Regions from separate parts of the Mesorhizobium sp. M1088 genome, predicted to be linked through region 1. Evidence: predicted binding sites of a transcription regulator. Region 1 holds the regulator's gene; each other region holds the start of a gene.
The links. The regulator PhoB, encoded in region 1, activates phosphate uptake and scavenging genes when phosphate is short. The targets are predictions, from matches to a motif close to TGTCATNNANCTGTCAT.
Positions count from the first base shown of each region.

Region 2: ugpB (sn-glycerol-3-phosphate ABC transporter substrate-binding protein UgpB) is a predicted target of PhoB. The motif match lies at 1,263-1,279, and genes of this name have one in related genera.
Region 3: phnF (phosphonate metabolism transcriptional regulator PhnF) is a predicted target of PhoB. The motif match lies at 1,215-1,231, and genes of this name have one in related genera.
Region 4: NKH49_RS10085 (PhoX family protein) is a predicted target of PhoB. The motif match lies at 1,160-1,176, and genes of this name have one in related genera.

Region 1 covers NZ_JAMYMO010000018.1:52,254-54,453, forward strand. Annotated here, with positions in the region: gene pstB (phosphate ABC transporter ATP-binding protein PstB) at 1-20, shown strand, start outside; gene phoU (phosphate signaling complex protein PhoU) at 53-760, shown strand; gene phoB (phosphate regulon transcriptional regulator PhoB) at 777-1,466, shown strand; gene NKH49_RS20495 (ROK family protein) at 1,476-2,200, opposite strand, start outside.
Region 2 covers NZ_JAMYMO010000024.1:63,611-65,810, reverse strand. Annotated here, with positions in the region: gene ugpB (sn-glycerol-3-phosphate ABC transporter substrate-binding protein UgpB) at 1-1,200, opposite strand, end outside; gene NKH49_RS23250 (bifunctional diguanylate cyclase/phosphodiesterase) at 1,497-2,200, shown strand, end outside.
Region 3 covers NZ_JAMYMO010000008.1:22,351-24,550, reverse strand. Annotated here, with positions in the region: gene NKH49_RS12420 (zinc-binding alcohol dehydrogenase family protein) at 1-415, shown strand, start outside; gene phnF (phosphonate metabolism transcriptional regulator PhnF) at 434-1,177, opposite strand; gene phnG (phosphonate C-P lyase system protein PhnG) at 1,312-1,773, shown strand; gene phnH (phosphonate C-P lyase system protein PhnH) at 1,773-2,200, shown strand, end outside.
Region 4 covers NZ_JAMYMO010000006.1:113,846-116,045, reverse strand. Annotated here, with positions in the region: gene NKH49_RS10095 (phosphatase PAP2 family protein) at 1-688, opposite strand, end outside; gene NKH49_RS10090 (hypothetical protein) at 703-1,041, opposite strand; gene NKH49_RS10085 (PhoX family protein) at 1,243-2,200, shown strand, end outside.

The DNA.
Region 1 (2,200 bases):
TCACTGGCCGCTTCGGCTGAGCCGTTCCGATCATGCATATGAGGACAGGACCATGGGCGAACACACAGTCGCTTCTTTCGACGAGGATCTCGAGCAGATCAGCAAGCTGATCCGCGACATGGCCGACCTCGCCGGTTCGATGGTCGGCGGGGCGACCAAGGCGCTGTTGAATTCCGACAACGTGCTGGCGCAACGCGTCGTTTCCGACGACGCCATCATGGATGCGCGTCAACGCGAACTGGACGACCGCGCCATCACCCTGATCGCCAAACGCCAGCCGATGGCCCACGATCTTCGCCATGTGGTCGGAGCGATCCGCATGGCGGGCGACCTCGAACGCATCGGCGACCTTGCCAAGAATATCGCCAAGCGCGTGAGTGCGGTCGGCCTCAGCGCCACGCCGCGGGACCTGTCGCATTCCATCGACGCGATGGCGCAGCTGGTTCTCATCCAGGTGCAGGGTGTCATCGAGGAATATGCTGCAGGCGATGCGGCCGCGTTGGCCAAGCTTCGTGCCGCCGACGAGCGCATCGACGTCAAATACACGTCCGTGTTCCGCGAGCTGTTGACCTACATGATGGAAGATCCGCGCAACATCACCGCTTGCACGCACCTGCTGTTCTGCGCCAAGAATCTGGAGCGGATCGGCGACCATGTCACCAACATCGCCGAAAATGCGTATTATGTGCTGACCGGCGAGCAATTGCCGGTCAATCGTCCGAAGCAGGACGAAACGACAATGTCCGCACCGGTGACATGATGGGGGTGCCCAGCCGATGATCGCACCACGCATAATGGTGGTGGAGGACGAGGAGCCGTTGGGTGTGCTGCTCCGCTACAATCTCGAATCCGAAGGCTACCAGGTCGAGGTGGTGACACGCGGCGACGAAGCCGAGATCCGTTTGCAGGAGAATGTGCCCGACCTTTTGGTGCTCGACTGGATGATACCAGCGGTTTCCGGCATCGAGCTCTGTCGTCGGTTGCGGGTGCGCCCCGAAACCGAGCGGCTGCCGATCATCATGCTGACCGCGCGCGGCGAGGAGAGCGACCGGGTGCGCGGTCTTTCGACCGGCGCCGACGACTATCTGGTCAAGCCGTTTTCGACACCGGAATTCATGGCCAGGGTCAAGGCGCTGCTGCGGCGCGCCAAGCCGGAAGTGCTGTCCAGCGTGCTGAAGGTCGGCGACATCGTGCTCGATCGCGAATCGCACAGGGTCTATCGCAAGAAGAGCGAAATCAGGCTCGGGCCGACCGAATTCCGGCTGCTCGAGTTCATGATGCGGCATCCGGGCCGTGTCTTCTCGCGCAGCCAGTTACTCGATAATGTCTGGGGGGAGACAATCTACATCGACGAACGCACCGTCGACGTGCATGTCGGGCGGCTGCGCAAAGCCGTCAACAACGGCCGGATGCCGGATGTCATCCGCACCATCCGCGGCGCCGGCTATGCGATCAGGGAAGATTGACCCGCCTGGTCAGGCTACGTTCTTTCTGACGCTGGGCCTCATTTGCGCGCCCGGCGCGAAAATCTCCTGGTCGACGAAGCTTAACGCCCGCATCGCGCAGCCTTCGCGGATCAGCGGCAATTCGTTCGGCTCTGTATCGAAGGAGATCGAGCCTGAATGCTGGCCGCCGGCGGTCTGGGCGATTGCCTTCCGCAAGGCCGGCTCGATCAGATCGAAGGCGGCGGCACTGGCGCCGACCATCGCGACCGGTGCCGGATCGATCAGCGCGAACAGCGAGCCGAGACCGAAACCCAGCGCTTCGCCGGCCTTGCGGTAGGCCTCGCGTTCCGGCCCATCTTTCTCGCGCGCCCGGGCCGCCAGTGCTCGCATGTCGGCGTCGCTGACGTCGGCGACCGGTTCGCTGTCTTCGCTCATCTGCCTGGCGTTGCGCCAGATGGCGTAGTTGCCGGCATACGCCTCGATGCAGCCGCGCCGCCCGCAACGGCAGAGCGCGCCGCCCGGACGATGGATCATGTGGCCAAATTCGCCGCCCGAGGAATGCGTCCCGGTGAACAGTTCGCCCTTCAGCACCAGCCCCATGCCGATGCCATGCGAAAGCAGGATGGCGATGAAGTCGTCGCGATAGCGATCCGGATTGCGCCAGCGCAAAGCCACCGCCATCATGTTGCAGTCGTTCTCCACCGTTGCCGGGATGCCGAATTCGCCCTCCAGCATGTCGGCAAAGGCGATGTCGG
Region 2 (2,200 bases), on a different contig from region 1:
GACATCGCGCACCTGCGGCAGATTCGGCAGGCGCACGCCCTTCGAATTGTCGGTCGGCGCCTTGCCCGTCATCTGCAGGATGGGTGTCTCGCGGCCGGGGTTTTTGTCATAGAAGCCTGATTTCTTAGTCGCCTCGTATGCCGCAAGCGTCACTGGCAAATATCCCGACTTCTGGTGCAGATATTCCTGCACATCGGTCTTGGACAGATAGGCAAAGAAAGCCGCGACGCCCTTGTATTCCTCGTCCGACTTGTTGCCGAACACCCACAGGCTGGCACCACCCGGCGTTGTGTTCTGTGGTGCGCCCTTGGCGTCGGTATCATAGGGAAGCTGGCCGATGCCATAGTTCATGCCGGACTTGACGATATCGCCGAGGCCGCCCGACGATTCGGTGAAGATGCCGCATTCGCCGGCGAGGAATATCTGCTTGGCTTCGGAGGTGCGTCCGCCATATTTGAACGTGCCGTCCTTGGCCAGGTCAGCGAGCGCCTGGAAGTGGTTGACGAAAATCGGCGCATTGATCTTGAGTTCGACATCACCGCCGGCCAGGCCATTCTGCTGGGTGGCCCAAGGCACGTCATTCCACGCCGCGAAATTCTCCAGGTGGATCCAGGTCAGCCAGGTCGAGGTATAGCCGCAAGGGGCGGCGCCGCTCGTCTTGATCTTCTTGGCAGCTTCCCACACCTCGTTCCACGTCTTGGGCGGATTGTTCACGTCGAGGCCTGCCTTCTGGAAGATGTCCTTGTTGTAATAGAGGATCGGCGAGGAAGAGTTGTAGGGGAACGATAGCATGGTGCCGTCCGGCTTCGAATAATAGCCGACGATGCCGGGCAGATACTGGCTCTTGTCGAAAGTCATCCCGGCGCCGGTCATCACATCGGCCACCGGCTTTATCGCACCCTCGGCCGCCATCATCACGCCGGTGCCGACGTCGAACACCTGGAGGATATCGGGCGCTTGCCCGGCACGAAAGGCAGCGATGCCGGCATTCAGCGTCTCCGGATAGGTGCCCTTGAACACCGGAACGAGCTCATAGTCGCTCTGGCTGGCGTTGAAATCCTTGGAGATCTTGGCGACGACCTCGGCGTTGGCGCCGGTCATGGCGTGCCACCAGCTGATCTGCGTGACGGCGAAGGCGGAGGTGGTGGAAAGCAGGGTCACGGTGGCGGCGATACCGGCCGCAAAGCCGAAGAACTTCATGTTTCATCTCCCGTTTGTCATTGGCGAAAGGGGCACTTCCGCAAAGCCAATATGTGGCGCTGATGACAATCGGACAACGGTTTTATTGCGGATCAATGAACATCATTCCTTCCTAAAGTGCACTCGCTACTGAAACCGGGCGCCAGAAATCACATCACCGTCTTTTCGGCGCAGCGGCGTCGGTTTTCCCCCGAAAAGACCCGCCTCATGGCCCACGGGTTAACCATTCGTTAAAATCTCCAAGAGCTAATCAGTCACACCTCCCCTGTTAATTTTGGCAGACCGAGTGAACCAGGATGCTGACGGTCTATAATTGTATTGTAAGTCAGCACGATCCGAGACTGGTTGCGCTTGCCGCACTCATCTGTGGAATTTCTTGCTTCTCAGCGGTTAATCTCCTTAAGCATGTCGGCCGATCGACCGAGCGAAACCGGCTTGTCTGGCTGATGATCGCCGCGGCCTCGACCGGGTTCGGCATATGGGCGACGCATTTCATCGCCATGACCGCGTTTACGCCGGGAATACCGAACGCATACAATCCGGGATTATCCGCCTTTTCGCTTGCCGCCGCCGTTATCATGACCGCGCTTGGGATGTGGGTCGCCACCTTGCGCCGCGGCATCGACCATTTCCTCGTCGGTGGCGCCATTCTGGGCGGCGCCATCGCGACGATGCACTACATCGGCATGGCAGCTTTCGAGGTCGAAGGCCGGGTCGTATGGAACCTGCTCCTTGTCGCGATATCGCTTCTGGCCGGCGTGACCCTCGCGGCACTGGCGCTCCTTGTCGTCTTGCGCCGTCCGTCAGCGCTCGCGACTTTCGGCGGCGCCGCGCTTTTGACGCTGGCGATTTGCAGCTTGCATTTCATCGCGATGGCCGCGGTGTCGATCATTCCGGATTCCTCGATTGAAATATCCGAACATTCCATCGAGCCCATTTCCCAGGCCTTTGCCGCAGCGGTCGCCAGCCTGATAATCCTTGTGCTATCGGGTGCCGCGCT
Region 3 (2,200 bases), on a different contig from region 1:
CGAACTCGGCTTCGCGACCCTCGACGGCTCGCGGGGCGCTGCTGCCGACCTGGTGCGGGAAGCAACCGGCGGCGACGGCTTCGACGTGGTTTTCGATGCCACCGGCAACACCCGGTCGGTGCAGTCGGCCTTCGCCCATGTCGCGCACGGCGGGGCGCTGGTCCTGGTCAGCGTCGTCAAGGACGACATCGCCTTTTCCGATCCCGAATTCCACAAGCGCGAGATGATGCTGATCGGCAGCCGCAACGCCCTGCGTGCCGATTTCGACCATGTCGCCGCCTCGATCCGCAACGGCGCGCTGCCGCTGGCAAAGCTGGTCACCCACCGCACCACGCTTGGCGAGACGCCGCACGACCTCGCCCGCTGGGCGCATGAGAAGTCCGGCCTGATCAAGGCCGTCATTCAAGTCGGATGATGCCAGGGCTGCCGCATCTCAGAGCGCCGACAATTTGAGCTCGATCCGCTCGGCCGGGAAGCGCGACTCCGAAAACTGTATCGGCTGACCGTCGGGCGTGACGTTGACGGCGACCGTCACTAGCACGATGGCGCCGGGCTGCAGGTCGAGGTCAGCAAGGTCGGCGGCATCGGCATGGCGCGCCGACAGCACGGTCGATTGCCTGAGATAGTCGTCGATGCCGAAACGTGCCAGCGATGCGGTGATCGAACCGGTTTCCGCCATGGCGGCATCGATGCCGGCAAAGCGCCTGGCATCGAACCAGCCGGCCGCGCGGGATACCGGCATTCCATCGGCTTCGCCGCGCGTTTCCAGGCGTATCACATCGGCCCCCGTCGCAAGGCCTAAGCCCTCTGCGACACGACGGTTGGCCGGCTCGATCGATGACGCGAGCAAGGTGATATGCCGCTCGGACGCCTGTCCTTGCAATCCCTCGGAAAAGCGGGTGCGGGCGCCGATCGGATAAGACAGCAGCTTGCGCGACAGCACGAAGGTGCCGCGCCCCTGCTCCGCCCTGAGCACACCCTCCTGCACGAGCGCTGCGATAGCGCTACGCACCGTGTGGCGGTTGACGCCATAGCGTCCGGCCAACGCGATCTCCGGCGGCAGCGCGGCATTCTCGGGAAAATCGCCGACGGCGATCGAATGCAGTATCTGGTCGGCGATCTGTCGCCACAGCGCGACACCGCTGCGCCGCTCGATGCGGTTGGCTTGTCCGATCATCTCCCGCCCCAATTCTTTGCTCCGATCTTTTGGCCCGTGTCACGTGCCCGTCATGGACACGCGCTAGATAACGAGTATAATTTGTATAGTTGTCTATATCAATAGACAAATTCACGCAAACGAGGAGTACGGCCATGCGAGGACGGGAAGCGCGAGAGCAGGCCGAGCGCAAGGCCGTGATGGCGACGCTGGCGCAATCGGCCGGCGACGACATCGTCCGCCTCTGGGACGAAGCCGGCCTGCCTTGCGAAGCGGAACTTCTGCGTGGCCCCGAAACCGGCCTGGTTACGGTACGCGGCCGCATCGGCGGCGGTGGTGCCCCTTTCAATGTCGGCGAGGCGACGGTCACCCGTGCCACGGTGCGGCTTGCGTCCGGCCATGTCGGCCACTGCTACGCGCTCGGCCGCGACAAGCAGAAGGCAAGGCTGGCGGCAATCGCCGATGCGCTGTGGCAGGACCCGGCCCACCGCAATGAGGTCGAGACCAGGATCGTTGCGCCCTTGCAGGCGGCACTGGCCAAGGCGCGTGAACAGCGCCGCGCCGAGACGGCGGCGACCAAGGTCGATTTCTTCACCATGGTACGCGGAGAAGACTGATGGATATCGCCACTCAATCCATTGAAGGCGGCTTCGCCGATCCGGTATTCAATGCCCAGACCGTATTCCGTGCCGTGATGGACGCGATGGCGCGGCCGGGCAGCGTCCAGCCCTTGCCGGCCCTTGCCCACCCACCGGCGCCGCTGTCGGCCACCGCCGGCGCCGTTGCGCTGGCGCTGTGCGACAACGACACGCCGCTCTGGCTTGACCCGGCTTTGCAGGTGTCGGCGGTGAAATCCTGGCTTGGCTTCCATACCGGCGCGCCGCTGGCCAACACCCCGGCCGACGCGCATTTCGCGCTGATCGCCACGCCGGCCGAGATGATGGCGCTCGACGGGTTTTCGCAAGGCACCCAGGATTATCCCGATCGCTCCACGACGCTGATCCTCGAGGTCGGCGATCTTGTCTCCGGCGCTGCGCTGCTGCT
Region 4 (2,200 bases), on a different contig from region 1:
CCCGCCCAAGCCATCGCTGCAGGAACCGTGCCGCAAGCCAGCACAGCATCGCCCAGGCAAAGCCGGCGCACCAGCCGGCCAATACGTCGGACGGCCAGTGGACGCCGAGATAGATGCGGCTGATGCCGACCACCACTGTCGTCAGCACCGCCAGCCCGAGTACATAGATCTTCGTTGTGCGCCCGGGCAAAACCCGCGCCGCCATGCTGCCCAGCGTCAAATACGTCACCGCCGACAGCATGGCGTGGCCGCTCGGAAACGAAAGCGATGCCACATCGGCGAGATGCGAGACCAGATCGGGGCGCGGCCGGTCGATATCGAATTTCAGCACGCTTGACAGGAGCTGGCCGCCCGCTACCGCGACGAACATGAGAAGCGCCGCGCCTGGCCTGCGGACAAGAAGCAGATAGACGATCATTGCTGCCGTGATCAGCAGCAGTACGCTGGCGCTGCCGAGGCTGGTGATGTCGCGCATCGCCCCTTCCAGCCACGCCGGTCCGATCGGATTGTCGGGCTGGCCGGCCTTGCGGAAGGCAAGCAGGATTTCGGTGTCGAAGGCATGCGGCGTGGTCGCCCGCGCCAGCTCCATCAGCTCCTCGAACCCCCACAGCCCGCCGGCAATGACCAGCCCGGCCAGCAGAACCGGGAACTCCAGCCAGTTGGGCAGTCTGCTTGCAATCTTCTTCATCGGCCCGATCGCAGTTACAGCCTTTGCAGATAGGGCCCGAGCGTGATCAGCGCCACAGCTGCGATGGCAAGCACGATGCCGGTTGCCTGCAAGGCATTGACGCGTTCGCCGAAGAAGACCAGCGCCACCACATTCACCGACACCAGCTGGATCACCGCCGACAGGCTGAACGACACCGACATGCCGAATTCACGGATCAGCCTCAGCATGATCAGATTGCCCAGCGAGTAGAGCGCCAACGTCAGCACGATCTTGCCGAGGCTCGGCGCCAGCCCCCACTGTTTTGCGGCCATCGCCGCCAGCAGGAAGATCACCGTCGAGACGCAGAGCTGCCCAAGTCCCCAGAAACTCACTTTTGTTCCTCCCGATGCGGTCCCTACCGCCTGCCGCAGCTCTTGTTTCCGAAGCGCCGGTCGCGGTCAAGCGGGGCCGATGTTGGATACGAAATCGCAGGTGGCAATTTAGCCGGCATGTCATCAAACTGTGACCTGCCGGTAATACCGGATTGGCCAGGCAACACGCTCCAGCAATCCATCCAGCCAGAGGCAGGCCCTATGACCGAACATCGCACCCCTGACGCCCATTTCCGCACCAGCCTGCTCGAGGAAAACGATGGGCCAGGAGCCAATCCCACCGACAACCGCACCATGGGTGAGATCATCGCCGCGCGGTTCTCACGCCGCGGCTTCCTCAAGGGTTCGCTTGCCGTCTCGGCCATAGCCGCTACCGTCAGCCCGCTGGCGCTGATCACCGCCGACAACGCCCGCGCCGGCGAAGGCTCCGCCTTCGCTTTCGACGAGCTCGAGGCCGGCATCGACGACAAGCATCACGTCGCACCTGGCTATGACGCCGACGTGCTGCTGCGCTGGGGCGATCCGCTGTTCGCCGATTCGCCGGGATTCGATCCGACAAAACAGTCGGCGGAAGCCCAGGCCAGACAATTCGGCTACAACAACGACTATGTCGGTTATATCCCGATCGACGGCTCGGCCGAGCACGGCCTGCTGGTCGTCAATCACGAATACACCAATCCGCACCTGATGTTTCCGGGCCTCGTCACCATCGTCGATGGCAAAGCCAAGCAGGCGCCCCTCAGCAAGGAGCAAGTCGATGTCGAGATGGCCGCGCATGGCGGCACTATCGTCGAGATACGCAAGGTATCAGGCAAATGGCAGGTCGTTCGCGACGGCAAGCTCAACCGCCGCATCACCTCCAACACCGAGATCGCGCTCTCCGGCCCGGTCGCCGGCCACGACCGCGTCAAGACCAGCGCCGATCCGACCGGCACGAAGGTCATCGGCACCATCAACAATTGCGCCGGCGGCGTCACGCCGTGGGGCACCTATGTCATGGCCGAGGAGAACATCCACGGCTATTTCTCGGGCGAGCTGCCGCAGGGCCACAAGGAGGCGGCCAATTACAAGCGCCTCGGCATTCCCGAAGGTGCCTATGAATGGGCAGCGCATTACGACCGTTTCGACATCGGCAAGGAGCCGAACGAGCCGAACCGCT